3 regions of the Klebsiella scottii genome follow, and region 1 is predicted to be linked to each of the others. Evidence: riboswitches for the same ligand, from Rfam matches in the RefSeq annotation. Region 1 holds a riboswitch; each other region holds the start of a gene.
What was found. Region 1 has a riboswitch for thiamine pyrophosphate ahead of thiB (thiamine ABC transporter substrate binding subunit). Riboswitches for the same ligand answer to the same signal wherever they lie in the genome.

Region 1 (10,497 bases):
GCGGGGATCGTCGGCTGTTTATTCGGTGACTGGATTTCATTCTGGCTCGGCTGGCGGTTTAAAAAACCGCTGCATCGCTGGTCGTTTATGAAGAAAAACAAAGCGCTGCTTGATAAGACCGAGCACGCGCTGCACCAGCACAGCATGGTCACGATCCTGATCGGGCGCTTCGTCGGGCCGACGAGACCGCTGGTGCCGATGGTTGCCGGAATGCTTGACCTGCCGGTCGCGAAGTTTATTCTGCCGAATATTATTGGCTGTCTGCTGTGGCCGCCGCTCTACTTTTTACCAGGCATTCTTGCCGGCGCGGCCATTGATATTCCCGCCGATGAGAACAGCGCCAGCTTTAAGTGGCTGCTGCTGAGCGCCGCGCTGCTGGCGTGGCTGGCCGGTTGGCTATGCTGGCGACTGTGGCGTAGCGCGAAAACAAGCGATCGTCTGACCCGACTGCTGCCGCGTACGCGTCTGCTGTGGCTGACGCCGCTGGCGCTGGCGCTGGCGGGCGTGGCGTTAACCGTGGCGATTCGCCACCCGCTGATGCCGGTCTATCTCAATATTCTGCACCAGGTTATCGCGCGCTGATCCCTAACAGATGGGAGGCGCTGCTGTTGCCGCTTAAGAGCGCATCGGTGGCGCCATCCCAGGCGATACGCCCGTCGGCCACCACCAGCGATCGCGGGGCGATGCGGGCCGCATCCTCCACGCTATGCGACACCATCAGCAGCGTCAAATTCCGGCGCTGGCAAACCTCTGCGACCAAAATCAGCATCTCCTGGCGCAGCGCCGGATCGAGCGCGGAAAACGGCTCATCCAGCAGCAGTACCGGCTGCTCGCGCACCAGACAGCGCGCCAGCGCCGCCCGCTGCCGCTGACCGCCGGATAGCTCGCCGGGAAGCCTCTCCAGCAGGGAATCAAGGCCCATCTGTTCGGCAATAGCCTGCAGACTGGCGTTTTGCCCGGCGCTCAGCTTAAGCCCGGGGTGCATGCCAAGGCCGATGTTCTGGCGGATGGTGAGATGGTTAAAGAGGTTATTTTCCTGAAACAGCATTGATACCGGGCGACGGGCGGGCGGCGTATCGGTATGCGGCTGACCGTCGATGACGATGCTGCCGCTCGCCGGCGGCAAAAAGCCGGCGATCAGATTCAGCAGCGTGCTTTTCCCCGCCCCGCTGGGGCCGAGTACCGCAATGCGTTCGCCGCGCTGTACGGAGAGGGTGAAACGCATCGGCAGGTGCTGGTACAGCCAGGTTACATCATTCAGTTTTAACATCACGCCCCGGTAGCTTCTCAATCACGGTAAAGAGGACAAAGCACAGCGCCAGCAGCAGCAGGGCGGTAACGGCACCGTCCTGGCTACGATAGGCGCCAATCTGCTGATACAGATAGAACGGTAGGGTGCGGAAATCGTCGTTGCCGAACAGCGCCACCACGCCGAAATCACCGATCGAAAGCACGCAGGCAAAGGCCAGCGCCTGGGCCAGCGGGCGCTTCAGGGCGCGAAGCTCTACGACCTGCAGGCGGGTAAAGCCGCTCATCCCCAGCGATTGGCAGAGCATGCCGTAGCGCACGGCGACGTCGCGCATCGGGTTTTCCAGCACCTTCAGCGCATAGGGGATCGCCATCAGCGCATTGGTGAAGATAACGATGCCGTCGGCGGAGTCGGGCAGGCCAACGCTATTATTGAGCAGTAAAAAGAAGCCGGTCGCGAGCACAATTCCCGGCATGGCGAGGATCAGCATTCCGCTGAGCTCCAGCGCCTGGCCGGCCAGCGGGCGGCGGCGGATGCGCAGCTCGCGGCTGCTCCACAGCAGCATCATCGTCAGAATAACGCTGAGTATGCCGGCGGCCAGCGCGATGCGCAGGGAGGTCGAGAAGGCTTGCCATAGCGCAGGCTGGGACAGCACCCGCGGCAGATTGTTATTCAGGCCATCGATGACGACCGCCAGCAGCGGCGGCAGCAGCAGCAGCAGCGCGATCGCGATGAGCACGAAATCGGTCAGGCGGCTGTGCAGGCGATCGTCAGGGTCGCGCCAGCCGCGAACGTGGGTCACGCCGATCGCCAAGGCCTTGCTCAGGCGCTGGCTGAGCAGCACCAGCCCGAGGCAGCAGCTCATCTGGATCAGCGCCAGCATCGCCGCGCGAGCCGGGTCGTAATCAAAGCTCAGCGCCTGGTAGATCGCCAGCTCGATGGTAGTGGCCCGAGGGCCGCCGCCAAGGGAGAGTACGGTAGCGAAGCTGGCGAAGCAGAGCATAAAGATAAGCGCCGCCACCGGAGGAATTTGCCGCCGCAGCCACGGCCACTCCACGAAGCGGAAAAAGTGAAAGCCGCGCATGCCAAGCTGGGCCGCAATTTGCCGCTGTTCGCCGGGAATATTCTCCAGCGCCTGCAGCAGCAGGCGGGTCGCCATCGGCATATTGAAGAAGACGTGCGCCAGCAGAATTCCCTGCAGCCCGTAAGGGGAGAAATCCCACCGCCATCCCAGCGCGCTAAAAGCCGCCGCCAGCCAGCCCTGACGGCCGTAAACGCTCAGGATGCCAAATACCGCCACCAGCACCGGCAGGATAAGAGTCATCGCGCACAGGCGCAGCAGCAGCGTGCGGCCGGGAAAGCGGCGCCGGTAAAGGGCGCGGGCAAGAAAAATAGCCGGCACCACCGAAAGCAGCGCCGAGAGAAACGCCTGCCAGAAGGAGAAGCGGACGACGTGCCAGAGATAGCTGTCGCGAACGATCGCCAGCCAGGCCGCCTCCGGCGCGCTGCTCCAGAGCGCCAGAAAAGCGGCCAGCGCCACTACGACCAGCACGGCGGCGGCCGTCAGGCCCGGCAGCAGCCAGCCGATAGTTAGCGGCTGACGGCGCGTTGCCATGCGTTAATCCAGTTCTGTCGTTCGCCAGCGACCTGCTGCGGAGTGAACTCCAGCGTGGTCTGCGGTTTGACCAGCGCGTCAAAGCCGGCAGGGAGCGTCACCTGGGTGACCGGGTACATCCAGTTGCCCGCCGGAATCGCATTCTGGAAACCCGGAGAGACCATAAACTTAAGGAACTTCTCCGCCAGCTCCGGCTGCTTGCTGGCCGCGGTGCGGGCCGCCACTTCGACCTGCAGGTAGTGGCCTTCGCTGAAAGCGGCCGCCGCGTAGTTATCTTTTTTCTCTTCGATAATGTGATAAGCCGGAGAGGTGGTATAGCTCAGCACCAGATCGCTTTCCCCCTTCAGGAACAGGCCGTAGGCCTCGCTCCAGCCCTTGGTCACGGTGACGGTTTTCGCCGCCAGCTTCTCCCAGGCCTGCGGGGATTTGTCGCCGTACACTTTCTGCATCCACAGCAGCAGGCCGAGGCCCGGCGTGCTGGTGCGCGGATCTTCGTAGATCACCCGCCATTTCCGATCGCTCTCAACCAGCTCTTTCAGGCTTTTTGGCGGATTTTTGAGCTTGTTTTTATCGTAGACGAAGGCGAAATAGCCGTAATCAAAGGGTACGAAGGTATCGTTGTTCCAGCCGCCAGGGACCGTAAGCGCGTCGGTCGGCACGTTGCTTTTGGCGAACAGCTTGCTTTGCGCCGCCGCTTCCAGCAGGTTGTTGTCCAGTCCGAGGACCACGTCGGCTTTGCTGTTTTTGCCTTCCATGCGCAGGCGATTCAGCAGCGAGACGCCATCTTCCAGCGCCACGAACTTCAGCTCGCAGCCGCAGTCGGCTTCAAAAGCCTTTTTGACGGCCGGGCCTGGGCCCCAGTCCGCAGAAAAGGAGTCGTAGGTATAAACGGTGAGAACGGGTTTAGCCAACGCGGGAGCGGCGACCAGCACCAGCAGCGGGAGTAATTTTTTCAACACTTTGCACCTCACAAAAAAGGGGTGGCAAAGGATTTTGAGTGAGCCTCAAATCCCTTCGCCGGCGTTATCCGGATCAGGTTCGACGGGTATTTTCTCAGCCCAGACGCTTCATCGTTCAGGCTGCCTTGATGCAGCCTGAACGATATCGCGTATGTTTATTAGCACCCCGTTGAGAACGGCGACCAGTGTAATGATTTTGTTAGCTGACCGAAAGTGCTTCCGCGCCAGGTGGCAAGGCTCTAGGGTTCCGGCGGCGCAAACCACGCCGATTTAAAATCAAACCAGCCGAGGGTGTTCATTCTCACACCGCGCATGCTGCGCTGGCCCTGGATCATCAGCCAGTGGTGGATCAGTGGCACGATCGTTTGATTAGCCAGCAGCTGCTGACTCCAGGTTGCGGGGTTTAACTCGCCCGCATGCCAGCGGCCGGCATCCTCCTGCCAGTCAATCGGGATGCAGTGGCGAATGAGCGGAACTTCATAAAGCCAGGCGAACAGGGAAAAGTCGATCGGCAGGGTAAAGTTGGCGCTGTTTAGCCAGATATCGCTGACAACCTCGCCGCGATGCCATTCCGCGTATTCCAGCTCCCGAATCTCCAGCCTGACCTGATGTTCGGCTAACAGCGTCGCCATAATGCCGCCGATCGCGCGATGCTCAATATGGTCCTGGTAATAGGTCAGCGTCACCGACTCCAGGCCCGCGGGCTTCTCGCAGGCGTGGCTGCGCGCGTGGTGCCAGCGCGGCAGCAGGCCGTAGGCCGGGAACCAGTTGCCCTGGTAATGTTCGCCCGCGTGATAGAGCAGGTTCGCCGGCTGGAACAGATAGCTCAGCCACTGGCGTACGGCTGCATTGGCGCCAAGCGGGCTGCGGGAATCAAACAGCAGGTAGTAGCAGCCTTCTTCCAGACGACTTTCGACGGCTTTCTCGCTCTGCGTGGTGCCCTGCAGGGTTAAGCCGCCGTTCGACTCTTCGCCAATCTCCGGCAGCACCCAGACGTTGACCTCGTCAATTAATGCCCGATAGCCGAAGTAGTCGTCGAAGGCATGGATCTTTAGCTGATTTTGGTTATTGCGCGCCACCGCATAGGGCCCGGTACCGATCGGCATCGCGGAGTAGTTCTCCATCGACTGCCATTCGCGCGGCAGTATCACCGCGGAAACCTGGCCCAGCAGCCACGGCAGCCAGCGATCCGGCTGGGTCAGATGGATATCCAGCGTCCAGGCGGTAGGCGAGACGATGCGCTCAATATGGGAGTAGAGCGGCAGGGCGTTGCTGCGCTGCAAAGAGGCGATCACATCCTCCATTTCCAGCTCGCGGCCGTGGTGAAAGTGGATGCCGGGACGCAAAAAGAAGCGCCAGTGGGTGGGAGATAGCTGCTGCCAGTGGTGGGCAATATCGGCTTCCAGTTCCCCATTTTCCTCATTTACCCGCGTCAGGGCGCTGAAGATTTGCCGGGCGATATGGTTTTCCGAACGGCGCAGAGCGCTGCCGGGGAGCAGATTTTTCATCGGCCGGTAGTAGAGCACGCGCAGAATATGCCGCCCCTGGCGAAAGCTCCGTCCGAGATGAGAGACCAGCATCTGGCGCACGGCGGCCTTATCGCCGACCAGCTGCACCAGCTGATCGATGCGATCCTGCTCCAGCAGATCTTCCGCCCGCTGCTGCTGCAGCGCCAGGCCGGTGTAAAGGAAGGCCAGCTTCGATCGCTTACCGCGTCCCGCTTCCGCCTCCCAGGTTAGCCAGCCGCGCTCTTCCATCATGTTCAGCAGGGTTCTCATATGGCGGCGCGAACAGCTTAGCATCTCCGCCAGCTCGTTGAGCGTCGTCTCCTGCGACCTGCCTTCGCAGCATTGCCATAAGCGGATGAACTGTTGTTGCAGACGGGCGGAAGACATAAAAGGGGAACTCCTGATGAAAACTCAGCAATTTATTAATCCCTATATTAGGCCAATAATAGATTCCGATGAAGCGAGGAGATGAATATGATGAGGTCAACCGCTAAGCAGTTCTACCAACGCTACTTTTCTGCGACGCAGGATGCGTCATGGCTAGCCCGCCTGATGGCAGGACGACAGCAGGAAATACTCGGCGAGCTGATGCAGTGGGGAGTTACGTCACCGACCTCTGAGCGTTAACTTGCAGACATCATGTGTGACTGAGTATTGGTGCGTACCTGTCGTCTTTCACGTTCCCGGCGTTGCCGCGGTCCGCTCATAATGGCCGCCTGCCTGTAACCTGAAATCGATTGAGTATAAAATCACCCGCCAGCAGATGACTTCTGCTGGCTTTTTTCGTTTTCTTCGCGTGCTAAGGACATGACATGCTGTGGTTAATGACAATGGGGCGGCGGCTTAACGGCGTCTACGCGGCTTTTATGCTGGTCGCTTTTATGATGGGGATTGCCGGCGCGCTGCAGGCCCCGACGCTCAGCCTGTTTCTCAGCCGCGAAGTAGGTGCGCAGCCTTTCTGGGTCGGGCTGTTTTATACCGTTAACGCCATTGCCGGGATCGCGGTCAGCCTGGCGCTGGCGAAGCGATCCGATAGCCAGGGCGACCGCCGCCGGCTGATTATGTTCTGCTGTCTGATGGCCGTGGGCAACGCGCTGCTGTTTGCGTTTAATCGCCACTACTTAACCCTGATTACCTGCGGCGTAATGCTGGCATCCATCGCCAATGCCGCGATGCCGCAGCTGTTCGCCCTGGCGCGGGAGTATGCCGACAGCTCGGCGCGGGAAGTGGTGATGTTCAGTTCAATCATGCGCGCCCAGCTGTCGCTGGCGTGGGTTATCGGCCCGCCGCTGGCCTTTATGCTGGCGCTGAACTACGGCTTTACCACCATGTTCTCCATTGCAGCCGCTATTTTTGTGATTAGCCTGGCGCTGATCGCCTGTAAGCTGCCGTCGGTGGCGCGGGTGGAGCAGCCTTCGGAGGCGGCAGGCGCGGTGGCGCAGGCCGGCGGCTGGCAGGATAAAAACGTGCGTATGCTGTTTATCGCCTCGACGCTGATGTGGACCTGCAACACCATGTACATCATCGATATGCCGCTGTGGATCAGCAGCGATCTCGGCCTGCCGGATAGCCTGGCCGGGATCTTAATGGGCACCGCGGCCGGGCTGGAGATCCCGGCGATGATCCTTGCGGGCTACTATGTCAAACGCTGGGGCAAGCGTAGCATGATGGTCGCCGCCGTGGCCGCCGGGGTGCTGTTCTACGCCGGGCTGATCCTGTTCCACGACCGCACGGCGCTGCTGGCGCTGCAGCTGTTTAACGCGATTTTTATCGGTATTGTCGCCGGGATCGGCATGCTGTGGTTCCAGGACCTGATGCCGGGACGCGCGGGAGCGGCCACCACGCTGTTTACCAACAGTATTTCCACCGGCGTAATCCTGGCCGGCGTGCTGCAGGGGGCGCTGTCGCAAAGCTACGGCCACGCCAGCGTTTACTGGGCGATTGCGGCGATTTCGCTGGTCACCCTGTTTTTGACCTGCAAAGTTAAAGATATCTAGCCCGTTACCCGCTCGCGGAGCGCCGCGGGCGGCAGGATTCAGGAGAGGATATCGATCGTTTCCCGCAGCTGCCGGATGGCGATTTGCCCCGGCGCGGAGGCCTGGCCCGCGCTGCCGAACGTCATCGCTGAGCCAAACAGTCGCCCGGTAACCCGGCTGATGCCGCCCATTTTGCCCATCGACATGGTGATGATCGGGCGGGTAGCGTACTTCTCTTTCATGGACAGCGTGGCGGAGAGTAGCGTCAGCACATCCTGCGGAGATTGCGGCATGACCGCTATTTTCGGCAGGTCGGCGCCCAGCTCCTGCATGCGGCAGAGGCGGCGAATAATCTCTTCCTCGGGCGGCGTCTTCTGGAAATCATGATTGCTGACGATCGCCTTAACGCCGGCGGCATGGGCATCGTCGATCAGCGATCGGATCTGCGATTCATCGTTGAAGAGCTCAATATCAATCACCTCGACCAGCCCGCTGAGCGCGACCTGACGGTTAAGCGCAAAATAGTCCGCCTCGTCGAGCTGCGCCTCGCCGCCCTCTTTTTGGCTACGGAAGGTGAACAGCAGCGGCGTATCGGCGAGGATCTGGCGAATGTCAGCCAGCGCCAGCATTACCTGCTCGCTTTCGCCAACCTGCGCAAAGCCGTCGGCACGCCATTCGATAATATCGGCGTCGACCTCCGCCAGCGCCCGAGCACGGGCCTTCAGCTCATCGAGGGTTTGGCCCATCAGCGGAACGCAAATGTGGGTTGAACCTTCCTGGAAGGTGATGTTCTTCACCGTAACGGTTGTCGTCATATCAGCGCCTGTGCGTATTTCCTGAGGCCTTCTGTCGCTGAGAAGGCATAAAAAAATGCCCGGTCAGTGGACCGGGCAGGGGAGCCGCTGGCGGCTTTAGTTCATAAAGGCCGGCTGCTTATTCTCGTAGGCGGAGATCGCCTCTTCGTGCTGCAGCGTCAGGCCGATGCTATCGAGGCCGTTAAGCATGCAGTGGCGGCGGAAGGCGTCGATTTTAAAGCTGTACGACCTGTCGCCCGCTTTAACCACTTCGGCTTCCAGATCCACCTCGAACTTAATGCCCGGGTTGGCCTGCACCAGCTTAAACATCTCGTCGACCTGCTCGTCGCTCAGCGTGACCGGCAGCAGCTGGTTGTTAAAGCTGTTGCCGTAGAAGATATCGGCAAAGCTGGGGGCGATAACCACTTTAAAGCCGTAATCGGTCAATGCCCACGGCGCATGTTCACGCGAGGAGCCGCAGCCGAAGTTTTCCCGCGCCAGCAGAATCGAGGCGCCCTTGTACTCCGGGAAGTTGAGGACGAATTCCGGATTCGGCTGCTGTCCCTGATCATCGAGGAAGCGCCAGTCGTTGAACAGATGCGCGCCAAAACCGGTGCGGGTGACTTTCTGCAGGAACTGCTTGGGAATGATCGCATCGGTATCGACGTTTGCGGCATCCAGCGGCACCACCAGGCCCGTATGTTGGGTAAATTTCTCTGCCATGATGGTCTCCTTATTTGATGTCGCGGATGTCGGCAAAATGGCCGCTAACGGCCGCCGCTGCCGCCATTGCCGGGCTGACTAAGTGGGTACGTCCGCCGCGGCCCTGACGGCCTTCAAAGTTACGGTTGCTGGTGGATGCGCAGCGCTCGCCCGGGTTCAGGCGGTCGTTGTTCATCGCCAGACACATGGAGCAGCCCGGCAGGCGCCATTCAAAACCGGCTTCGATAAAGATTTTATCCAGGCCTTCTGCTTCCGCCTGGGCTTTCACCGGGCCTGAGCCAGGCACCACTAATGCCTGCACGCCTGGCGCCACTTTACGTCCTTTGGCGATCTCCGCCGCCGCGCGTAAGTCTTCAATGCGCGAGTTGGTACAGGAGCCGATAAAGACTTTATCAATTGCGACTTCGGTCAGCGGGATGCCCGGCTTCAGGCCCATATAGGCCAGCGCTTTTTCCGCGCTCGCGCGCTCTACCGGATCGGCGAAAGAGGCCGGATCGGGGATCATGTCGGTGACGGAGATAACCTGGCCTGGGTTGGTTCCCCAGGTGACCTGCGGAGCAATCTCTGCGGCCTGTAAGATGACGACGGTGTCAAAGGTGGCATCGGCGTCCGTGGTCAGGGTTTCCCAGTAAGCGACCGCTTCGCTAAAGTCCTCGCCTTTAGGCGCGTGCAGACGGCCCTTCACGTAATCAAAGGTGGTCGCGTCCGGCGCCACCAGGCCCGCTTTAGCGCCCATCTCGATGGCCATATTGCACAGGGTCATGCGGCCTTCCATGCTCAGGTTGCGAATGGCTTCGCCGCAGAATTCGACCACGTGGCCCGTACCGCCGGCGCTGCCGGTTTTGCCGATGATCGCCAGCACGATATCTTTAGCGGTGATGCCGGGGGCCGCCTGGCCCTGAACTTCAATCTTCATCGTTTTGGCGCGGCCCTGCTTCAGGGTCTGAGTTGCCAGCACGTGCTCGACTTCGGAGGTCCCGATGCCGAAAGCCAGCGCGCCGAACGCGCCGTGGGTCGCGGTATGGGAATCGCCGCAAACGATGGTCATCCCCGGCAGGGTCACGCCTTGCTCAGGGCCCATCACGTGGACGATACCCTGATACGGGTGGTTCAGGTCATACAGCTCAACGCCGAATTCGTTACAGTTCTTAATCAGCTCCTGCATCTGAATACGCGCCATTTCGCCGGACGCGTTGATGTCTTTGGTCTGAGTCGAAACGTTATGATCCATGGTGGCGAAGGTTTTTCCCGGCTGGCGCACCTGGCGGTTGTGCGCGCGCAGGCCGTCAAACGCCTGCGGGGAGGTTACTTCGTGTACCAGATGACGGTCGATGTACAGCAGCGGGGTTTCGTTTTGCGCTTCATAAACCACGTGAGCATCAAACAATTTTTCATACAACGTCTTCGCCATGATTACACCCCTTCAGCGACGTAGCGGGCAATAATATCGCCCATTTCATCGGTACTGACCGCCGCCGCACCGCGCGCTAAATCGCCGGTACGGATGCCTTCTTCTAATGCGCGGTTGATCGCGCTTTCGATCGCCGTTGCCGCAGCGTCCGCATCGAGGCTGTAGCGCAGCAGCAGCGCCAGCGACAGGATCTGGGCGATCGGGTTGGCGATGTTCTTGCCGGCGATATCCGGCGCCGAGCCGCCTGCCGGCTCGTACAGGC
Region 2 (10,497 bases), on a different contig from region 1:
GCAGCGCGTTCCACAGCGACATCACCACCAGCCCGAGTATCGCGACGATCGCCACGCCAACGATCAGCGGTTTGCCCATCCGGTGGCGACCAAAGCCGCAATGACGGCGGTTTTCATGCATATCTAAATTTCTCATCTTCTTGCTACCTCATGACTGTCGTGAAAAGTGACTGCTGATGAGGTAGACGAATGAGCCGGAGAAATATTGCTAAGAATTTAAAAAAAACGGCTAAATATATTTATGCGGCGAATATTTTATTGCGGGGCCCATCGCGCCGCGCCTCAATATTTTTCCACCAGGTGCAGCTTCACCTGGTTTCGCCCTTCTTTCTTCGCCGCATACAGCGCCTTATCGACGCGATTGAACAGCTGGTCGATCTCTTCATCATCCTGACGATCGGCGACGCCGATGCTGACGGTAACCGGGCTGGGATGATCCGGCATTTGATGGCCGCTAACCGCAAGGCGAATGGTTTCCGCCATTTGCAGCGCCATCGCGATGGAGCGTTCGGGAAGAAATAACAGAAACTCCTCGCCTCCCCAGCGATATATTTTGTCCTGATGCGTCACCGTCGATTCAAGGATCCGGGAAATCGCCAGTAAAACCTCATCGCCTTTCTGATGGCCGTAGCTATCGTTAATGGCCTTAAAGTTATCGACATCAACCAGCAGCAGGCAGAAGCCGCCAGCTGTAAACGAAGCGGAATCAACGATGCGATAAAACTCACGCCGGTTAAGCAGACCGGTCAGCGGATCGTGCGAAGCTGAAAACTCAAGCTCGCGCCTTAAATGCACCTCTTCGGTTACGTCATGCACGATGCAGAGCATCAGGCGAATATTGTATAGCACCACCGGACCGGCGTAGGTTTGAACGTGGCGAATGGAGCCATCGGCGAGAATATGGGTGAAATTGAGCGGCTTATGGCCTCCAGGCAGGCTTGCGACGTTGCGCATGATCGGCAGAACATCGCGGCCCAAAGTATTAATCTGCCAGGTATGCTTCGCCCGCATTTCATCCGAGGTGTAATTATAAAAGCGCAGCGCGGCAATATTGGCATCAATAATTCTGCCGTCCCGGTGAGGATCGATTAATAACATGGGCGCGGAGTTGGTCATAAAAAAGCGGGAGAAAAAACCGTTACTGCGCCGCTGGTAATGCCGGGAGGAGGTATTGATAGACTCATTTTGCTGCAGCAGCTTTACCGCTTCGAAGAGAATCAGCGTGTCATATTCTTCTGATTTAATCAGCGTGGTTTTACAGTAAATCGAGGTCTGGCCGTCGGCGGAATTAATTGTCCAGACTTCAAAAATCTCGGCAATATTTTTGCAGTAATAGAGGTAATTCTGCAGGCTCACTTCCGGGCAGGTGGAGAATGTCCCTTTGCGCATCTCATCCAGCGACATATCGCCGCTGAGGGTTCTGGAGGCCTGGTTGCTGTAGAGGATGCGCTCTTTGAAAGGATGAACCACCCAGACGGGGGTGGCTAACAGGTCGAAAATAATTAATTCTTTTAATAGCATGCCGCCCTCCACCCTCTATACATCGTCTATCTGTAATCCAGTCACATGAGCATTTATCGCCTGCTGGCGCAAAATCAAATTAATCAGAGAGTTCAAAGGGATGACGCAGAAGCGCCAATTATAGACCCATTTTTAATCACAGACGGTGTCTGAGCAGGCAAAAAACGTGACTCACCGCTCCCGACCAGCATTGGTACCTATTATTCAATTCATTTCAAATGGAGAGAGGAAACCAACAGAGTTAGTCGTATCTTTTCTGTCCATCTTCTGCGGGTCACTTTACCTCTTTCCGCGAGCTTTTTCTCTCGCCGGACGCCTGTTTTTCTCTGCGTTCAAGGGGCTGCCCGGCGCCAGCTGCTGCCGGGGGAATAGCGGCTTCATGCACTCTCCAGGCGATATGGTTTTTTACTCCCCAGGTCACTGAAGAATAATGGCTTTCAGCCTATGAGAATATATAGTACGCGCCGCGGAGGTCCCCACTGCCGGCGGCCGGTTTTCGCCTTACTTTTAGATAAAAAAGCGCGATAAATCACACTAATTAGCTATAAAAATTTCCCTGCCCGTGGCCGTCGTGCACTTTTCAGCTAATGACCACGTGACACCGTCACTTAAACGGAGCGCAATCCCCTGGCGCAATGACCCGAAGCCGGGATTGTAATCAAAAAGTGAATGCCGTATAACATGGCCCTACCGAGGGGTGTCCCGTGAGGGCTGAGATGGCGTAAGCCGAACCCTTTGAACCTGATCTGGGTCATGCCAGCGAAGGGACGGGTCGGCAATTTTGCCAGTTTTCCGCCATTGCCTGTTCATACTTCTGCACGCCCGGATCTCCCCTTAATCAGGAGGTCCTGTGATTCTTCCCGCATTTACTCAAGGTATCTACGGTCGTCTGCGCCAGCAGGCGGGACGCGACTGGCAGCACTACGTCGCCCATCCCTTTTTACATCAGCTGGCTGACGGCACCCTGCCCGAACGCGCATTCCGCCGCTACCTGACGCAGGACTATCTGTTTTTGATCCACTTTGCCCGCAGCTATGCCCTGCTGGTCAGCAAGCTGCGCACGCTGCCGGAGATGCGCGCCGCGGCGGCCTCGATGAACGCCATCCTCAGCGAGCTGCCGCTGCACGTCGGCTACTGCGCCGGCTGGGGGCTGGATGAAGCGATCATGGCCGCCGAGCCGGAGGCGTCTGAGACGGTCAACTACACGCGCTACGTGCTGGATATCGGCCACTCCGGCGACGCCCTGGATCTGCTGGCCGCGCTGATGCCCTGCGTGGCCGGTTACGCAGAAATTGGGCTCGGGCTGCTGCATAGTCCGCAGACCCGCCTGAGCGATAATCCCTACGCCTCGTGGATCCGCAACTATGGCGACGAAGGCTATCTCAACGGCGTCAACGCGGCGATCGCCCTGCTGGAAACCCTCTGGCAGCAGCGCGGCGGCGAGTCGAGATTCGCTGAGCTCAGCGCCATCTTCACCACCGCCACGCGGCTGGAGGCCAACTTCTGGCAGATGGGGCTGAATGCGGTAACGGAGGCGTCGGCGTGACTCCCCCGGCCATCCACGTCCGGGGACTGGGGTTACGCTTCGGTTCGCGGGTCGTTTTTGAGGATTTATCGTTCGATATCCCCGGCGGGCAGTGGGTCTCCCTGCTGGGCGCCAGCGGCGCCGGAAAAACCAGCCTGCTGCGCATCATCGCCGGCCTCGCGGCGCCGACGTCCGGCCAGGTCTACGCCAGCGACGGGCTGCCCGTGGCGAAACGGCTGGCGTGGATGGGACAGAAGGACCTGCTCTATCCATGGCTGAACGTGCGCGATAACGTAGCGCTTGGCGCGCGCCTGCGCGGGGAGCGCGTTGACCGTTCGCGCGTGACAACCTTATTACGCCAGGTCGGGCTGGAGCAGTGCGCCGACGATCGCCCGGCGTCGCTCTCCGGCGGAATGCGTCAGCGCGCGGCGCTGGCCCGCACGCTGTATGAAGACCGCCCCGTGGTCTTAATGGATGAACCCTTCTCCGCCCTCGACACCATCACCCGCACGCGTATTCAAACCCTGGCGGCTGAGCTGCTGGCCGACCGGACCGTGGTGCTGATTACCCACGATCCGATGGAAGCCTGCCGCCTGAGCCACCGTCTGCTGGTGCTCGCGCCGTCCGCGGGCGGGATCGACGATTCGCACCATTTGTCTGGCCTGCCGCCGCGGGCGGCGGACGATCCCGCGCTGCTTGCCAGCCAGGCGGAACTGCTGCAGCAACTGATGAGGGCCGACGGATGAGGGGCAAACTCCTGCGCGGCCCGGTGGTGTTTGGCGGCCTGCTGCTGGTCTGGTGGCTGGTGACCCGCAGCGGGATCCCCGCCTTTCTGCTGCCTTCGCCATCGGCGGTCGCCGGCGCCCTGTGGCTCAACCGCGCGTATCTGGGCTGGCATACCCTGGTGACGCTAAGCGAAATTCTCAGCGGACTGCTGCTCGGGGTCCTGCTCGGCGTGGTGCTGGCGCTCTGCATGATCGTCTCGCCGCGGCTGCAGCGCTGGCTGATGCCGCTGGTGCTGACCAGCCAGGCCATCCCGGTGTTCGCTCTCGCCCCTCTGCTGGTGCTGTGGTTTGGCTTCGGAATGAGCGCCAAGGTGATGATGGCGGTGCTGGTGATCTTCTTCCCCGTCACCTCCGCGTTCTTTGACGGCCTGCGGCGGGTCAATCACGACTATCTCGATCTGGCCCGCACGATGGGCGCCTCCTTTGGCGCACAGCTGCGCCACGTGCGGCTGATGGCCGCGCTGCCGGCGCTGGGGTCCGGCCTGCGGATGGCCGCCGCCGTCGCGCCGATTGGCGCCATCATCGGCGAATGGGTGGGCTCAGCCGAAGGGCTCGGCTACGTCATGCTCAACGCCAACGCCCGGCTGCAGACCGACATCTGCTTTGCGGCCCTGTTTATTTTAGTGCTGCTGACCGTCCTGCTGTGGCTGGCGGTCGACGCTTTCTTGCACCGGCTGATCGACTGGACGCCGGAATAATGACCTGTACGGATAATAAGGAATACCATGAATAAACGTATTTTTGCCGCGATGGCCCTCAGCGCGGCTATCAGCGCACACGCTGCGGCGAACGAGAAGCTAACCCTGGTGCTGGACTGGTATATCAACCCGGATCACGCGCCGATTATGGTTGCGGAACAGATTGGCGCCTTTAAAGAACAGGGCCTCGACGTCAAAATCATTCCGCCATCCGACCCGGCGCTGCCGCCGCGGCTGGTGGCCGCTCGCCAGGCCGACCTGGCCATAACCTACCAGCCGCAGGTGCATTTTTTCGCCGATGAGGGCCTGCCGCTGGTGCGCGTCGGGACGCTGATTAACTCGCCGTTAAACACTATTATTGCGCTGGATAAGAGCATCAAAACGCCCGCCGACCTGAAGGGGAAAAAGGTTGGCTACTCGGTGAGCGGCATCGAACAGGCGACGCTGGCAACTATGGCGCAGTCGGCGCATATCGATCCGCAAAGTATCAAGCTGATCAACGTTAACTTCCAGCTGACCAGCGCCCTGCTTGCTGGCCAGGTCGACGCGGTTATCGGCGGCTACCGCAATATTGAGGCGCTGGAGCTGAAGCTGCAGGGCAAAGAGCCGCAGGTCATGAACGTAGAGGATTACGGCGTGCCGGCCTACGACGAGCTGGTGATTGTCGCCAACCGGGATGAAGCGCACGCGGCGAAAATCAAAAAATTCCTCGTCGCGCTGCAAAAAGGCGTGACCTGGCTACGCGCCCACCCGCAGGAGACCTGGCAGGCCTTCGCCGCCGCTCACCCGGAGCTGAATACCGAGCTCAACAAGCAGGCGTGGCTGCAAACGATACCGCTGTTCGCCACCGATCCGGCGGCGCTTGATAAGCCGCGCTACGAAGCCTACGAACAGTTTTTGTTTAACAATAAGTTGGTTAAAAAAATCACACCTTTATCGCAGTACGCTATCGAACTGCGTTGAGTAACCTTACCGCTGGCGGAACTATTTCCGCCAGCGGCGTCAGCGAAGCGGTAATAAAACAGGGTAAAATCCTACACTAATAATTACACTTTTTATGGTTTTATGAACGTTAAAATAACGGATAAAAATCAGCCATTTATCATTAAATTTAACAATGTAAAAATAACGTAAAAATAGCGCAATAAATAAAACGTTGAATGCGGATTTAAAAAGCCATATATTGTGCGCGCTTTATGAATGGCGATTCATTTTCTTAAACCAATTATTCAACCAGGGTTCAACCGTAACGCTGGTTGTGGGAGTGATATGATGACGGATAAAGTCCGTATTGATACTTTAAGTGCAGATTTATTGGACGCAAACAACGAAACCTTTTTGGCCCGTCAGGCCGAATTCGAATCGAACGTCAGGAGTTACCCGCGCAAGCTGCCATTGGCCATTACCAAAGCGGAAGGCGTATGGCTGACCGATGCGGATAACAAACAGTACCTGGACTGCCTTGCCGGTGCTGGAACCCTGGCTCTTGGTCATAACCATCCTGACGTGCTGCAGAGCATCCAAAGTGTCATTACCAGCGGCTTGCCGTTACATACCCTCGATCTGACAACTCCGTTAAAAGATCGCTTCTCCGAATACCTGCTCTCTTTATTACCGGGCGAAGGTAAAGAATACTGCCTGCAGTTCACCGGCCCGTCCGGCGCTGACGCCGTTGAAGCGGCGCTGAAGCTGGCGAAAAAATACACCGGCCGTTCTTCGGTCATCAGCTTCTCCGGCGGCTACCACGGGATGACCCACGGCGCGCTGTCGGTGACCGGCAACCTGTCACCGAAAGAAGCGGTTAACGGCATGATGCCGGAAGTGCAGTTTATGCCGTACCCGCATCAGTACCGCTGCCCGCTGGGCATTGGTGGTGAAGCCGGCGTGAAGGCGCTGACCTACTACTTCGAAAACCTGATCAACGACGTTGAAAGCGGCGTGCGTAAGCCTGCGGCGGTGATCCTTGAAGCCGTTCAGGGCGAAGGCGGCGTGAACCCGGCGCCGGTCGAGTGGCTGCAGCGCATCCGTAAAGTGACCCAGGAGCACGGCATTCTGCTGATTATCGATGAAGTCCAGGCCGGCTTCGCGCGTACCGGTAAGCTGTTCGCCTTCGAACACGCGGGCATTGAGCCGGACATCATCGTGATGTCCAAAGCCGTAGGCGGCGGTCTGCCGCTGGCCGTTCTTGGTATCAAGAAGCAGTTTGACGCCTGGGAACCTGGTCACCACACCGGCACCTTCCGCGGCAACCAGCTGGCAATGGCAACCGGCCTGACCACCCTGCGTCACCTGAAAGAGAACGACATCGCCGGTAAAGTTGCGGCCCAGGGCGAGTGGCTGAAAGGCAAGCTGGCCGAAATGCAAAAACGCTACCCGGTCATTGGTCACGTTCGCGGTCTCGGTCTGATGATCGGCATCGAAATCGTTAAGCCGAACGAAGCTCAGGATCACATGGGCTGCTACCCGGCAGACGGCGCGCTCTCTGCCCTGCTGCAGAAAAAATGCTTCGAAGCGGGCCTGATCCTTGAGCGCGGCGGCCGTAACGGCTGCGTCCTGCGCCTGCTGCCGTCGCTGCTGATCAGCAACGCTGAGCTGGAGATTTTCTTCGACAAATTTGAACAGGCCCTGCTGGCCGCCGGCGTAAAACCGGTCTGAGTGGAGTAAGTGACCGCCATGTCCCAATTGAATCCGATCCTTGCCGGTTCGCCGCAGAGCATTGAGGCGTATCAGCAGGTTATCGCTCAGACCAGCCAGGCCGTCGCGCAGTGGCTCAAGCAGCCTGAGATGTATCAAGGCAAAAGCGTCGCCGAGCTGCGCGAGCGCATTACCCTTGAGTTCACCGAACAGGGTCTGGGCAACCAGGCGGCGATTGAACGTGCGATCGAGTACTTCCTGAAAGACAGCCTGTCGGTGCATCACCCGCAGTGCGTGGCGCATCTCCACTGCCCAAGCCTGGTGGTAAGCCAGGCGGCGGAAGTGCTGATTAACGCCACCAACCAGAGTATGGACTCCTGGGACCAAAGCCCGTCGGCCACCATCATTGAGATGAAGCTGATCGAATGGCTGCGCGCCCAGGTGGGCTACCGGGCAGGCGACGCCGGCGTTTTCACCAGCGGCGGCACCCAGAGTAACCTGATGGGCCTGATGCTGGCGCGCGATGCTTTCTTCGCCCGCCAGGGGCACTCGATTCAGCAGGATGGTCTGCCGGGCGATATCCGCAAATACAAAGTGTTCTGTTCTGAAAACGCCCACTTCTCGGTGCAGAAGAACATGGCGCTGATGGGCCTCGGCTACCGTTCGGTCACCCTGGTCAAAACCGACCGCTTTGCGCGCATGGACGTCGAAGATCTGAAGGCGAAAATTGCCGAAGCGCAGGCCAACGGCGAGCAGATCATGGCGATCGTGGCGACGGCAGGCACCACCGACGCGGGGGCTATCGACCCGCTGCGCGTGATTGCCGGCATTGCGGCGGAGCATCAGATCTGGCTGCACGTGGATGCGGCCTGGGGCGGCGCGCTGCTGCTTTCCGGGCACTACCGCGATTACCTGGACGGCATTGAGTGCGTGGACTCCATCACCCTGGACTTCCACAAGCAGTTCTTCCAGACCATCAGCTGCGGCGCGTTCCTGCTAAAAGACGCGCGCCACTACGAGCTGATGCGCTATCAGGCGGCCTACCTGAACTCCGAGTTCGATGAAGAAAACGGCGTACCGAACCTGGTGTCCAAATCGCTGCAGACCACCCGCCGCTTCGACGCGCTGAAGCTGTGGATGGCGCTGGAAGCGCTGGGGCAGAAACAGTACGCGGAAATTATCGATCACGGCGTGACGATGGCGAAAAACGTCGCTGAATACGTTGCCAGCCAGCCGACGCTGGAGCTGGTTATGGAGCCGCAGCTGGCGAGCGTGCTGTTTCGTTCGCGCCCGCAGCAGACGGCGGGCAGCGACGATGCGGCTATCGCCCTGCTTAACCAGCGCATCGGCGACGCGCTGCTGGACTCCGGTCGCGCCAACGTCGGCGTCACCGAGCACAACGGCGTGACCTGCCTGAAGCTGACGCTGCTCAACCCGATCGTCACCCTCGATGACGTCAAGGTGCTGCTGAATCTGGTTGAACGCACCGCCCAGGAAGTGCTGGCAAAGTAAGCTGAACTCCCGGACTGCGGCGCCTGCGCCCGATCCGGGATAGCGGCCCTTGCCGCCCCGCCTCCTCCCGAAAGCCGATAACTCACCTTATCGGCTTTTTTTTACGCCTCTCCTCGCGCAACGTAGCCGATGCGATAACTCTCTCCTTCATCCGAGGGCGCATCGCCAAAGCTGACCTCCAGCAGCTGCCAGCGGCTCAGGTCCCATGCGCAGAGCTGCCCCTGCAGATCGAGGTTTGCCAGATCGCTAAACGGAGCGATGGCGCGCTTTTTGACGCTCAGCCAGGACTTATCCATCACCTCCCCGACCGCCGGGACGCGCAGCGCCAGCCAGCTTTCGATCCGCGGCCAGCCAAAGTCTGCGCACAGGCCGGCAAACCCCGGACTCTGCAGAAAGCGCGCCATCGCCTCTGCGTTTTGCCAGACGTACAGCGGAGCATAGCGGTTCTCCTTTATAGCCCCGGCGCGGTCATCGCTGCGAGAGTAAAGGTACGTTTTAAATAACAGGCCGGGAAAGCCGTCCAGCTTTGCGCCGCCGTGGCGAATGCGGCGCTCAATAATCGACATGTCATAGTCAGCGGGCAGCGTAAAGCGATACTGCATAACGATCATGGTAACTCCGGAAGGTAATGTTGACGTTGAGCCCAGTGTGATGCCACAGTATCTTCCTGAAAATCGAATAATTCAGGAGTCATCATCCTGAATAAGAGGATGATTATGGAAAAGCTTACTCCGGCGCTGGATCTCGATGCGCTACGCACCTTTGTCACCGGGATCGAGTGCGGCAGCTTTGCCCAGGCGGCGGTACGTCTTTCGCGCTCAACCTCCGCGGTCAGCGCTCAGCTTAAGAAGCTGGAGATGCAGTGCGACGCCGGGCTGGTGGTGAAACAGGGTCGTCACCTGGCGCTCACCGCCGAGGGAGAAAAGCTGATGGGCTATGCCCGGCGCATGCTGGAGCTCAACGATGAGACCCTACGCGCTCTAAAAGGCGAACGGCTTACCGGTGAGATCCGCATTGGGATGCAGGAGGATTTTGGCGAATCCCTGATGCCGGGGATCCTCGGCCAGTTTAAACGTCACCACCCGCAGCTGCGGATCGTCGCCAGAGTGGACCGCAATCTCCCGCTGCGCCAGGCGCTGGCCGAACGCACGCTGGATATGGCGCTGCTCTGGCAAACCGACGATAGCGGCCCAACGTTGGGTCAGTGCCAGCTGGAGTGGATTCATCATCCGGACCTCGACGTCGCCGCCCTGCTGGCCGCGGGCGAGCCGCTTCCGCTGGTGATGTTTGAAAGCCCGTGCCTGATGCGCTCAAGGGCTATCGCCGCTCTCGACGCGGCCGCCATTCCGTGGCAGGTGATGTTTGTTAGCCATAGCCTCAGCGGCGTCTGGGCGGCGGTGCAGGCCGGATTAGGCCTGACGGTCAGAACCAAAATCGGCATGCCGGAGAATCTGCATGCCGCAGGCGCCCTGCTGCCATCCCCCGGCGCCCTGGCTATCGGTCTCGAAGAGAATCCGCTTCAGGCGCGGAATACCGCCGCCTGCGCGATGCTCGGACAGCTGATGGCCGAGGCGCTGGGCGGGCTGACGCTCAGGTGACAACGTCACGCGAAGGCGTCAGGCGCGGTAGCGCGGCGCCGGTTCCGACTGCGCGAAGCCGGGCAGCATCGCCTGGCGCGCCGCGTTCAGGGCCCCCCACTGCGTTTCATCGTGCAGCGGCGGAATGGTGACTAATTCGCGGCGGTCGAAACCCACCAGCGCCGCATCCACCAGTTTATCCACCTCCATCAGGCCGGGAATGGCATCAACGTCCTGGCCGCTGC
Region 3 (10,497 bases), on a different contig from region 1:
GCGGTGCTCGGCGGCAAGCTGGTGAACCGCACCGCCTCTTCGGTCACGCTAACCGAACTGGGCGCGGCGATCCTGCCCCACGCGCAGCGCGTGCTGAGCGTGGCCCAGCTGGCGTTTGATGATATGCGGCAGATTGTCGAAGCCGGCGGCGACGGTACGGTGCGCATTGGGCTGATGCCGTCGGTCAGCTCGCTGCTTTTTCCCCTGCTGCCGCAGACCCTGGCCGAGACCTTTCCGCGCCTGCGGGTCGAGTTTCACGATCGGGCCAACGACGCGCTGGTGCGCGAACTGCTGAGCGGGCAGATTGATTTCGCCGTGGGCGCCATCGACAGCTCGTTGCCCGCAGAGCTGCAGGTTTATCCGCTGCGCGAGGACCCGTTTGTGGCGGTGCTGCACGGCGACGATCCGCTCGCCAGCCAGCCGCATCTGCCGTGGAAGCTGCTGGCCGGTCGCGATATCGCGGTGTTCTCGAAAGGCAATATCCAGCGGCTGGTGGGGGCGCTGGCGGAGAGCCATCGCCTGACGCTGAATACGCGTTATCAGGTGGACTATATCGAAACGCTGTATGGCCTGGTGCGGTCGCGCCTGGCGATAGCCATTCTGCCCGAGCTCTATACCACCCATTTATGCGATCCGCAGCTGAAGATAGCCCAGCTGCAGCAGCCCGCGCTGAGCCGCACCGTGGCGCTAATGCGCGGGCCGCAGCCGCTACCGCCGCTGATTGAGTCCAGCTTCGCGTTGCTGCTGAGTTCGCTGCGGGAAGTGAATCCGTAATCAGCCCCACTCTTTCGGGGAGGCCGCAGCGGTGGGTCAGGGCAGGTGCTTAATCAGCACGTCCACGCTGAGGTGATTGATGTACTCGAGGGAGCGGGAAGCCATCACCCCCAGCAGGCGGTTGCGGTGGCCGGCAATAATCAAATCGATATTGCGCTGGCGCACGCACTCCTCGACGTCGGCAAAGCGGCGGGCGGTGACCAGCGCCAGCGTCTGCACCGGCAGGGCGACGGTGGTAGCCAGTTCGTTGAGCAGGGCTTTGGCCTGGATCACCTCCTGCGAGACGTCATCATCCATCAGGCTGTCGGAAACGTAGTTCAGCGCCCGATAGTCGGTACTGATATGGGCGATGGTTATCTTCATGGCGTTCTCTTCGGCCATTTTAGCCGCGTGCTGAAGCAGCGGAGCCCCGTCAATGCTGCTGTTAATCAGCACCAGCGCATGGTGATAAACGGACATAGCCCACCTCGGATGGTTATCTGCGCAAAACATTATTCCCACTGCTAATCTTGTGCCCGGGTAGCGGCGAAAGCAAATCGATATGTGCGTAAAAAGGGCAGGGAAATCAGGGCGGGAAGCGCATGTTCCGGGGGCTGGAAAACGGTAAAGCATCCCCCACGAGCGGCGGCGGGGTTAGTCCACTGGCAACCTGCCGTTGATGCAGTGGATTTTAGACGGTACAAACGACGACGCGATTATTAATGTCGGCCTGATTGTCGTCGTTCCAGCCTGCTTGATCGTATTAAAAATTACGGATTCGATAGCGCTATTCGGCATTATCTTAATGAGAAAAGAACGAATAAGATCAACTAAACCGGGCGGTTTCCCGTCCGGTTTTTTTTATGCCTGTGTTTTAGATTCAGCCCGGACCATGACCTCCACCAAATCCACCGCCACCACCACCACCACCGCCACCAGGCCCTTGCATCGGACCTCCGCCACCGCCTCCGCCACCTGGTCCCCACCAGGGCATGATACATCCGGATAAACTGGAGACACTTGCTACTACAAGCACGAAAAGGATTATTTTTTTCATCTTCAACTCCTGAACTGGAGTAGACAGATTATCATTCCGTTATGAATTTCTATTCAGCGTTTTCCTAAATCCAGAGTTGTCAATGACAATCTTCACATTTTCTACATTTTGTAGCTCATTATCTCGACATATCGCGATAGCGCCACCGGGGATGCCGCGTGTTTTGGTTTGCTCTTATGGTCCCCAGCGTGGGTCACTGGCGGGACGTATGCTGTTTTTAGAAAGGTTGTGTCTTTGACTTCCCGATGGCATTATCCTGATCAGAGATTAACGGAATGTTAATCGCAAGTTTTTGATTTTGAATTAAATGACTCGGGGTGCCCTTCCTTGTGAAGGCTGAGAAAAACCCGTACCACCTGATCTGGATAATGCCAGCGTAGGGAAGTCAGAGACCGCAAGGTCGTTGCTTCTTCATCGCCTGGCTGGAGCAAACGATGCAAGCTGAGCAACTGAACCCCGCGCATATCGCGCATCTGCGACATCTTTTTCGCCGCCATTCCCCCCTTATTCACTGCATGACCAACGACGTGGTGCAGACTTTCACCGCCAACGTCCTGTTGGCGATTGGCGCTTCCCCCGCGATGGTGATTGACCCGCAGGAGGCAGGCCAGTTTGCCGCCATTGCCGATGCGCTGTTAATTAATGTCGGAACCTTAACCGTCGACCGCGCCGACGCCATGCGGGCGGCTGTCCGCAGCGCGCAGCAGGCCGGCAAGCCGTGGGCGCTGGACCCTGTTGCGGTCGGCGCGCTCACTCTGCGCAGCGAATTCTGTCGCGATCTGTTAACCCTGCAGCCGGCCGCCATTCGCGGCAATGCCTCGGAGATTATGGCCCTGGCGGGGATGAGCGGCGGCGGGCGCGGGGTCGATACCACCGATACCGCGGCGGCGGCGCTGCCGGCCGCCCAGGCGCTGGCGCGTCAGCTGAATACGGTGGTTGCGGTGACCGGTGAGGTGGATTACGTCACCGACGGCCAGCGCACGCGCGCCGTAAGCGGTGGGGATCGCCTGATGACCCGCGTTGTTGGCACCGGCTGCGCCCTGTCTGCGGTAGTTGCCGCCAGTACGGCGCTTCCCGGCGACCGGCTGGAAAACGTCGCGGCGGCCTGCGGCCTGATGAAGCTGGCGGGCGGGCTGGCGGCCCGTCAGGGCGGCCCGGGCAGCTTTACCCCGGCGTTCCTTGATGCGCTGTACGAGGAGGACCATCAATGAAGCGGATTAACGCCTTAACGATTGCCGGCACCGACCCCAGCGGCGGCGCGGGGATTCAGGCCGATCTTAAAACCTTTTCCGCCCTCGGCGCCTACGGCTGCTCGGTGATCACCGCGCTGGTGGCGCAGAACACCCGTGGCGTGCAGTCGGTGTACCGCATCGAGCCTGATTTTGTTGCCGCCCAGCTGGACTCGGTGTTCAGCGACGTCCGTATCGATACCACCAAAATTGGCATGCTGGCGGAAACGGATATTGTCGAAGCCGTGGCCGAGCGGCTGGCGCGCTACCGGATCGCCAACGTGGTGCTGGATACGGTGATGCTGGCGAAAAGCGGCGATCCGCTGCTGTCAGCCTCGGCGGTGGCGACGCTACGCACCCGGCTATTGCCGCAGGTTTCGCTGATAACGCCAAACCTGCCGGAGGCCGCGGCGCTGCTGGATGCGCCCCACGCGCAGAATGAAAAAGAGATGCTTGAGCAGGGCCGGGCGCTGCTGGCGCTGGGCTGCGGCGCGGTGCTGCTGAAGGGCGGTCATCTGGACGATGCCGAAAGTCCGGACTGGCTCTTTAGCGCCGAAGGCGAGCAGCGCTTCACCGCCCCGCGGATCAGGACCAAAAATACCCACGGCACCGGCTGTACGCTCTCCGCCGCGCTGGCCGCGCTGCGTCCGCGCTACCACGATTGGGGACAAACGGTTGCCGAAGCCAAAGGTTGGCTCTCAGCGGCGCTGGCGCAGGCGGATTCGCTGGAAGTGGGGCAGGGGATTGGTCCGGTGCACCATTTCCACGCCTGGTGGTAAGCCTGATATACTGACGCCAGATTTCAGTCAGGAAAAGACAAATGGAACAGGCGCATACCCGGTTGATTCACCAGCTCGTTGAACGCATGGCCGCGACGGATAACGCGCCGCTGTATATCAGGTTTGCTGACACCATCAAGGACGCCGTGCGCAGCGGCTGGCTGGAGAACGGTAATATCCTTCCCGGCGAGCGCGATTTGAGTCAGCTTACCGGCGTATCGCGTATCACCGTGCGCAAGGCGCTGCGGACGCTGGAAGATGAAGGCGTGGTTACGCGCGCCCAGGGCTACGGCACCCGGGTCAACAATATTTTCGAGTATTCGCTGAAAGAGGCGCGCGGCTTTACCCAGCAGGTTGTGCTGCGGGGTAAAAAGCCCGACACCCTGTGGGTCAATAAGCGGATCGTCAAATGCCCGGAGGAGGTCGCGCAGCAGCTGGCGATTGCCGCAGGCAGCGACGTGTTTATGCTCAAGCGCATCCGCTACGTGGATGAAGCGGCGGTATCGCTTGAGGAGTCGTGGGTTCCCGCGCATCTTATCCACGACGTCGATGCGATCAGCGTCTCGCTGTACGACTACTTCCGCAGCCGGCAGATCCTTCCCCAGCGCACCCGCTCCCGGGTCAGCGCCAGGATGCCGGACGCCGAGTTTCAGTCGCATATTCAGATGGATAGCGCGATCCCGGTGCTGGTGATTAAACAGGTTGCCCTCGATCAGCACCAGCACCCTATCGAATACAGCATTAGCTACTGCCGCAGCGATCTATACGTCTTTGTGTGCGAGGAGTAGGGTTTCGCGATCCGGGGCGCAATCGCCGCCCCGATGACCCACCACCCACGCCGCCACGGCATTCCCCAGCGTCACCGCTTCTTCCAGGCTCCAGCCGGCGGCTAATCCGGCCAGGGTGCCCCCCGCGTGGCTGTCCCCGGCGCCGATGGTATCGACGACCGTCGCCGGGAAGGCTCGGGCCTGTCCGCTCGCCTGCGGGCTGAAAAACCACGCGCCTTCTTTATCCAGGCGGACGATCAGCGGGGCGCGGTACTTTTTCAGCCACCCGGCGCCGAACTCGCTCACCTCAGCGGAGAAGCCGTTAGCCTCGGCGGCAATCTGCGCCTCCTGACGGTTAACGGAAACCAGCGGCTTCAGCGCCATCAGGCGCGCCATTAGCGCCTCGGGGATATCGGCGATTCGCGGACCAAAATCGATAAACGGCGTGACGTCACTCTGCTTCTCCAGCCACGCCACCAGCCGCTCGCCGCTGGGGGAGGCCAGCTGGTAGCCGGAAAGATACACCAGGCCGTTGAGCCCGACATTGAGCGGTATGAGCCAGTCGTCGCACCAGCGGTTTTCGACGCCGCTGAAGGACATAAACGTGCGCTCTCCGTCCGGCTCCACCAGCGCCAGGCACCAGCCGTTGTCGCCGCTGGCGCGGGTTATCACGCTGGTTATCCCCTCCTGCGCCAGGCGATTGCGGATAATTTCCGCCCACACGCCTTCGCCGATGGGCAGCGCGTTTTGCGCCGCGATGCCCAGCCTTTTTAGCGCCACCGCAATATTCAGGGCGCAGCCGCCGACGTTCACGCTCTGCTGCTGCAGTTCGATATCGCAGCCGCGCCACGGCAGGGCGTAAGCGTCGGCAATCACGTCGATCACCGCGGCCCCGATAACCGTCACCGGCCTGACGGCGGTGAGGGTCGCGAGCTTATCGCTCAGCTGACGGCTATTCATTGCGCCTCCCGCTGCCGGCGGTAGCGGCCGAGGGCGTCGGCGTAGCGCGTGAAGTCCAGCTTATTGACCTCGTCCAGACGCGCTTTGAGCCGGCTATCGATGGCTGATATGCCGTTTATCGCCCCGCAAATGGCGGTGGCCATCGCGCCGATGGTGTCGGTATCGCCGCCAAGGTTCGCGCAAAGTACGGCGCAGCGGTTAGGGTCGGCTGCGGCCAGCTCAACCATCGCCACGGCGCAGGGCACGGATTCGATGGTGCTGGTTCCGGCCCCCACCAGCTGATAAAGCTGCTCGCAGGCGGACTCGACTCCGCCCGCGCTGCGTACGGTGCGTAATGCCAGCTCAATGCGCAGGGCCAGCGAGGCGCTAAAGGTCGTGGTACGCTGCTGCTGGGCATGATGGGCGATGGCAGGAAGCGCATCGGCGATGGCGGACCAGCTTGCGCCGTCGACGGCGCGCGAGATGGCCCAGGCGATGACCGCGGCGCCGGCGATGGCTAAATCAGATTTATGCGTCGGGCTGGAGGCGGCGGCAACCTCGTCAATAAAGGCGTCGAGGTTGCCGGTCGGCAGCAGGCATCCCAGCGGCGAGGCGCGCATGGCCGCGCCGTTGGTCACCCCGTTATTCTCCAGCTCGCTCACCGGCGTGCCGCTGCGAATGGCCTTTAAGGCGATTTTTGACGTTGGCCCGAGGACGTTCTTATTAAAGGCGTCAAACTCCTCCGCCCAGCGGAGGATGTGGCGGCCGATGGTATCAGGAACAATCCGGCCGTCGCATTCGATGATGGCATCGGCGAGGCACAGGGCCATCGAGGTGTCGTCGGTGAACTCGGCCTCGGCAAAGTAACAGGCGGCATTATTTTCCGCCGGTCCGGGCAGGAAACGGTCGATCCAGCCAAAGTGGGCCTTAACCCGCGATCTTGGCCAGAGCTCCGACGGCATGCCCATCGCATCCCCTAACGCCTGCCCGTAAAGGGCACCGAGAATACGTTCTGCTTTCATTTGACTTCCTCTTGTGTAAGCGCAGCATCCTGCGCGTCGATCTCAATGGTGGTGATGTCTTTATCCGACTCGCGGAAGAACACCATGAACAGAACGGCGATAACGGCAATCATTATGGCGCCGAACGTCCACATTCCCGCCCAGTTAAAGGTATGACCGTTAACCGGCGATGAGTAGGCAAACATTTTCTCCATCATCACCCCGCCGAGGCGGTAGCCCAGCAGGCTGCCGAACCCCTGGCAGCAGAGGGTGATTAGCCCCTGCGCGGCGTTGCGCATCGCCACCGGCGCCTTTTTATCGACGTAGATGTAGGCGGTGACGTAATAGAAGTCGTAGCTGACGCCGTGCAGCAGAATACCGAGGAACATCAGCGTATAGGTGAAATAGTTATCTGCCGCGCCGTAGACGAAAAAGCCGTAGCGAATGGCGGCGGTAATAAGACCAAGCAACAGAACCTTTTTAATACCAAAGCGCTTAGTGAAGAACGGCAGCGCCAGCATAAAGAAGATTTCAGAGAACTGGCCGAGGGTCATCCAGCCGGTGGCGTTTTTCATCCCCGATTCGCTGAGATAGCCGTTGGCAAAGATGTAATAGAAGGCCAGCGGCATGGCGAAGAGGAACGAGCAGAAGAAAAAGACGAGGAAGTTCCTGTCGCGCAGCATGATCAGCGCGTCCAGTCCCAGCATCACCTTGAGGCTCAGTTTGCCGGTACTCTTCGGCGGCGTATCCGGCAGGCACAGCGCAAAAATCCCCAGCACCAGCGAGCTGCCCGCGGCGATCAGCAGCGGTACGTTGGTGGGCGAGATGTCGCCCAGGCCGAGCATTCCCGGTAAGAAACCGCACACCAGCCCGGAGCCGATCCAGCCGATGGTCCCCATCACCCGAATGCGCGGGAAATCGCGTTCGACGTCGGCGACGTTGGAAAACGCGATGCTGTTAGTTAGGGCGATAGTCGGCATGTAGGTGAGGGAGTAGGCCAGCAGCAGCGGGAAGAAGCCGCTGAAGGTGGTCTGCTGAGCAGCGAAGTACATCAGTATCGCCCCGGCAAACATCAGAATCGCCAGCACTTTTTGCGCAGAGAAAAAGCGATCCGTCAGAGAGCCAACCAGTACCGGAGAGAGAATGGCGGCAATGGCGGTACAGGCATAGGACCAGCCAATTTCGCCGGCGCTGAAGCCGCTTTTACTCAGCCACAGCCACAGAGGAACAAACCACGCTCCCCAGATAAACCACTCAACGAACATCATGAACGACAGCTTTGCTGTAGTTTTCATTTGGAGATCCTTCATGACAGGTAAGGTACGCATTTAGAGTACCACTTGATAATACCTTTGAAATACCATTGAGCTGATTGTTTGAGCAAGCTAACACTTTTTCGTATCTGAATCGTGCCAGCAGAAGTTGCTGAAAAAATGCGATCCCGGCTGGAAAATATGCTAAGTCGGTACCAGGCTTAACCTGCCCAAAAAAGTTGGGTCAGGAACATTGACGCCGGCCGCGGCCGGCCTTACGGGAGTTATTGCTATGACTGATATTACGCAATTGCTTGGCAAAGATGCCGACAGCCTGTTACAGCACCGTTGTATGACTATTCCAGCCGATCAGCTCTATTTACCGGGATCGGATTACGTCGACCGGGTGATGGTTGATAACAATCGTCCGCCGGCGGTGCTGCGTAATATGCAAACCCTGTACAACACGGGGCGCCTGGCCGGCACCGGCTACCTGTCGATCCTGCCGGTTGACCAGGGCGTGGAGCACTCGGCGGGCGCCTCTTTTGCCGCCAACCCGCTGTACTTCGATCCGAAAAATATCGTCGAGCTGGCGATTGAGGCCGGCTGTAACTGCGTGGCGTCGACCTACGGCGTGCTGGCCTCGGTATCGCGCCGCTACGCGCACCGCATTCCGTTCCTCGTGAAGCTAAATCACAACGAGACCCTGAGCTACCCGAACACCTTCGACCAGACGCTGTACGCCAGCGTTGAGCAGGCCTTTAATATGGGCGCGGTGGCGGTGGGGGCGACTATCTATTTCGGTTCAGAAGAGTCGCGCCGCCAGATCGAAGAGATCTCTGCGGCGTTCGAGCGCGCGCACGAGCTGGGGCTGGTCACCGTGCTGTGGGCCTATCTGCGCAATCCGGCATTTAAGAAAGATGGCGTCGACTATCACGTCTCCGCCGACCTGACCGGTCAGGCTAACCACCTGGCGGCGACCATTGGCGCGGATATTGTGAAGCAGAAAATGGCGGAAAATAACGGCGGCTATAAGGCGGTTAACTTCGGTTATACCGACGACCGCGTCTACAGCAAGCTGACCACCGAGAACCCGATCGATCTGGTTCGCTACCAGCTGGCGAACTGCTATATGGGGCGGGCGGGGCTGATAAACTCCGGCGGCGCGGCGGGAGGCGAGACCGACCTGACGGATGCCGTACGTACGGCGGTAATCAACAAGCGCGCCGGCGGCATGGGGCTGATCCTTGGCCGTAAAGCCTTCAAAAAATCGATGGCCGACGGCGTGAAGCTGATCAACGCCGTGCAGGACGTCTATCTCGACGGCAAGGTAACGATAGCCTAGGTATGCCAGTTTGTGTCTCGGAACATGATTTATCGAATGTTCTGGAGCCGGCTGAAACTGCGGGTGTTGTCGGCCTCAAAATCGCTGAGACGCTGCCGGCAGGCCGGGGCAGCCCGCATGGATGCGGGCTGAGGGCCGTGATTTACAGGGACGTTACCTCGGCCCGACCCGACAGCCTGACGGCATCGGTCGAAGGGACCGCGCAGCGGCGATTTTGGCTGGCCGGAGCCCGGGGGTACAGGGGGCGGCGGCGATGGGCCGCCCCCTGTGCGCTCCCTGCGCGACGGGGAACATAGGGCAGGGAAATCGCCGGGGAGCGCAACATCCTGCGGAGCAAGAAAATATCCTCCGCGGTGGCCGCTACTCCCTTATCAGCCTGGCCGCCTGCTGCAGCGCCAGATAAGCCTCATAGCGACGCTGGTGAACCGCCTGATGCTGCGTCGCGCTGAAATAGGTCTTATCCACCCGGGTAAACCGCTTCATCGCCTTCGGCAGCGACGCGCAAACCCCGCCGGCGACGGCGCCCAGAATCGCTGAACCTAACAGCACCGGCTCGCTGCATACGGTGCTCATCACCGGAATGCCGCAGGTATCGGCCAGCAGTTGGCGAACCAGCGGATGCTGCCCCGCGCCGCCGCTAATCACGATATTCTCGCTGCGCACGCCGCAGACCTCCTGGGCATCAAGAATCTGCCTCAGGCCGTAGCCAATGCCGCACAGTCCGGCCACGTACAGCGCCAGCAGATGATCGACATCCTCCTCCATCCCCAGCCCGGCAACGATCGCTCTGGCGTTAGGGTCCGCCAGCGGCGCGCGATTGCCTAAGAATTCAGGCACCACGTGCAGGCCGGCAGCGAGGCGTACCGCCTCGGAGGGGCTCTCCAGGCGGGCCAGCACCCGGTCCGCGAGATAGACCGGCAGCGGCAACCCGGCCTCCTGCGCCAGCTGACGGGCTTCATGCGCCGCCGGATGGAAGCTCAGCAGCCGGTCGATAGCGGCGCCTGCCGCGCTCTGACCGCCTTCATTCAGCCAGAAGCCCGGCACCATCGCCGAGTAGTAAGGGCCCCAGACGCCGGGCACGAAGATGGCCTCCTGCGAGGTGGTCATGGTGCAGGAGGAGGTGCCGAACACGTAGGCCATATTGCTGAGCGCGCCGTCGAGAACCCCAACGGTGCCGATGCCGCCGGCGTGGGCGTCAATCATGCCAACCGCCACCGGCGTGCCGACCGGCAGGCCCATCTGCTGTGCGGCGACGGCGGTAAGGCCGCTGCCGCAGGGCGTTCCCGGATCGACAATGCGCTGGCCGATGCGCGCAAACCCCTCGTCCGCCAGCTCGGCAAGCCCAATCTGGCGGAAGTAGTCGGCATCCCAGCG

Region 2: it holds a riboswitch for thiamine pyrophosphate, as region 1 does, so the genes downstream of both, QFI97_RS15360 (TenA family protein) here and thiB (thiamine ABC transporter substrate binding subunit) in region 1, are expected to answer to the same signal.
Region 3: it holds a riboswitch for thiamine pyrophosphate, as region 1 does, so the genes downstream of both, thiM (hydroxyethylthiazole kinase) here and thiB (thiamine ABC transporter substrate binding subunit) in region 1, are expected to answer to the same signal.

Annotation. Positions count from the first base shown of each region.
Region 1 is NZ_JARXNI010000017.1:152,866-163,362, reverse strand. Features, by position in the region: gene QFI97_RS01000 (DedA family protein) at 1-582, shown strand, start outside; gene thiQ (thiamine ABC transporter ATP-binding protein ThiQ) at 569-1,270, opposite strand; gene thiP (thiamine/thiamine pyrophosphate ABC transporter permease ThiP) at 1,254-2,864, opposite strand; gene thiB (thiamine ABC transporter substrate binding subunit) at 2,840-3,823, opposite strand; TPP riboswitch at 3,856-4,002, opposite strand; gene sgrR (HTH-type transcriptional regulator SgrR) at 4,063-5,718, opposite strand; gene sgrT (glucose uptake inhibitor SgrT) at 5,806-5,958, shown strand; gene QFI97_RS00970 (sugar efflux transporter) at 6,144-7,328, shown strand; gene aroD (type I 3-dehydroquinate dehydratase) at 7,367-8,122, opposite strand; gene leuD (3-isopropylmalate dehydratase small subunit) at 8,219-8,824, opposite strand; gene leuC (3-isopropylmalate dehydratase large subunit) at 8,835-10,235, opposite strand; gene leuB (3-isopropylmalate dehydrogenase) at 10,238-10,497, opposite strand, start outside.
Region 2 is NZ_JARXNI010000020.1:1,628,991-1,639,487, forward strand. Features, by position in the region: gene QFI97_RS15350 (hypothetical protein) at 1-136, opposite strand, end outside; gene QFI97_RS15355 (GGDEF domain-containing protein) at 283-1,521, opposite strand; TPP riboswitch at 2,205-2,306, shown strand; gene QFI97_RS15360 (TenA family protein) at 2,372-3,067, shown strand; gene QFI97_RS15365 (ABC transporter ATP-binding protein) at 3,064-3,792, shown strand; gene QFI97_RS15370 (ABC transporter permease) at 3,789-4,529, shown strand; gene QFI97_RS15375 (ABC transporter substrate-binding protein) at 4,557-5,492, shown strand; gene QFI97_RS15380 (diaminobutyrate--2-oxoglutarate transaminase) at 5,799-7,184, shown strand; gene QFI97_RS15385 (pyridoxal phosphate-dependent decarboxylase family protein) at 7,194-8,675, shown strand; gene QFI97_RS15390 (DUF4865 family protein) at 8,777-9,286, opposite strand; gene QFI97_RS15395 (LysR substrate-binding domain-containing protein) at 9,386-10,273, shown strand; gene QFI97_RS15400 (SDR family NAD(P)-dependent oxidoreductase) at 10,292-10,497, opposite strand, start outside.
Region 3 is NZ_JARXNI010000020.1:442,266-452,762, forward strand. Features, by position in the region: gene QFI97_RS09845 (LysR family transcriptional regulator) at 1-774, shown strand, start outside; gene QFI97_RS09850 (universal stress protein) at 811-1,233, opposite strand; gene QFI97_RS09855 (hypothetical protein) at 1,433-1,762, shown strand; TPP riboswitch at 2,114-2,210, shown strand; gene thiM (hydroxyethylthiazole kinase) at 2,245-3,021, shown strand; gene thiD (bifunctional hydroxymethylpyrimidine kinase/phosphomethylpyrimidine kinase) at 3,018-3,818, shown strand; gene QFI97_RS09870 (GntR family transcriptional regulator) at 3,860-4,606, shown strand; gene QFI97_RS09875 (PfkB family carbohydrate kinase) at 4,580-5,545, opposite strand; gene QFI97_RS09880 (ADP-ribosylglycohydrolase family protein) at 5,542-6,546, opposite strand; gene QFI97_RS09885 (nucleoside permease) at 6,543-7,820, opposite strand; gene fbaB (class I fructose-bisphosphate aldolase) at 8,071-9,123, shown strand; gene QFI97_RS09895 (FGGY-family carbohydrate kinase) at 9,484-10,497, opposite strand, start outside.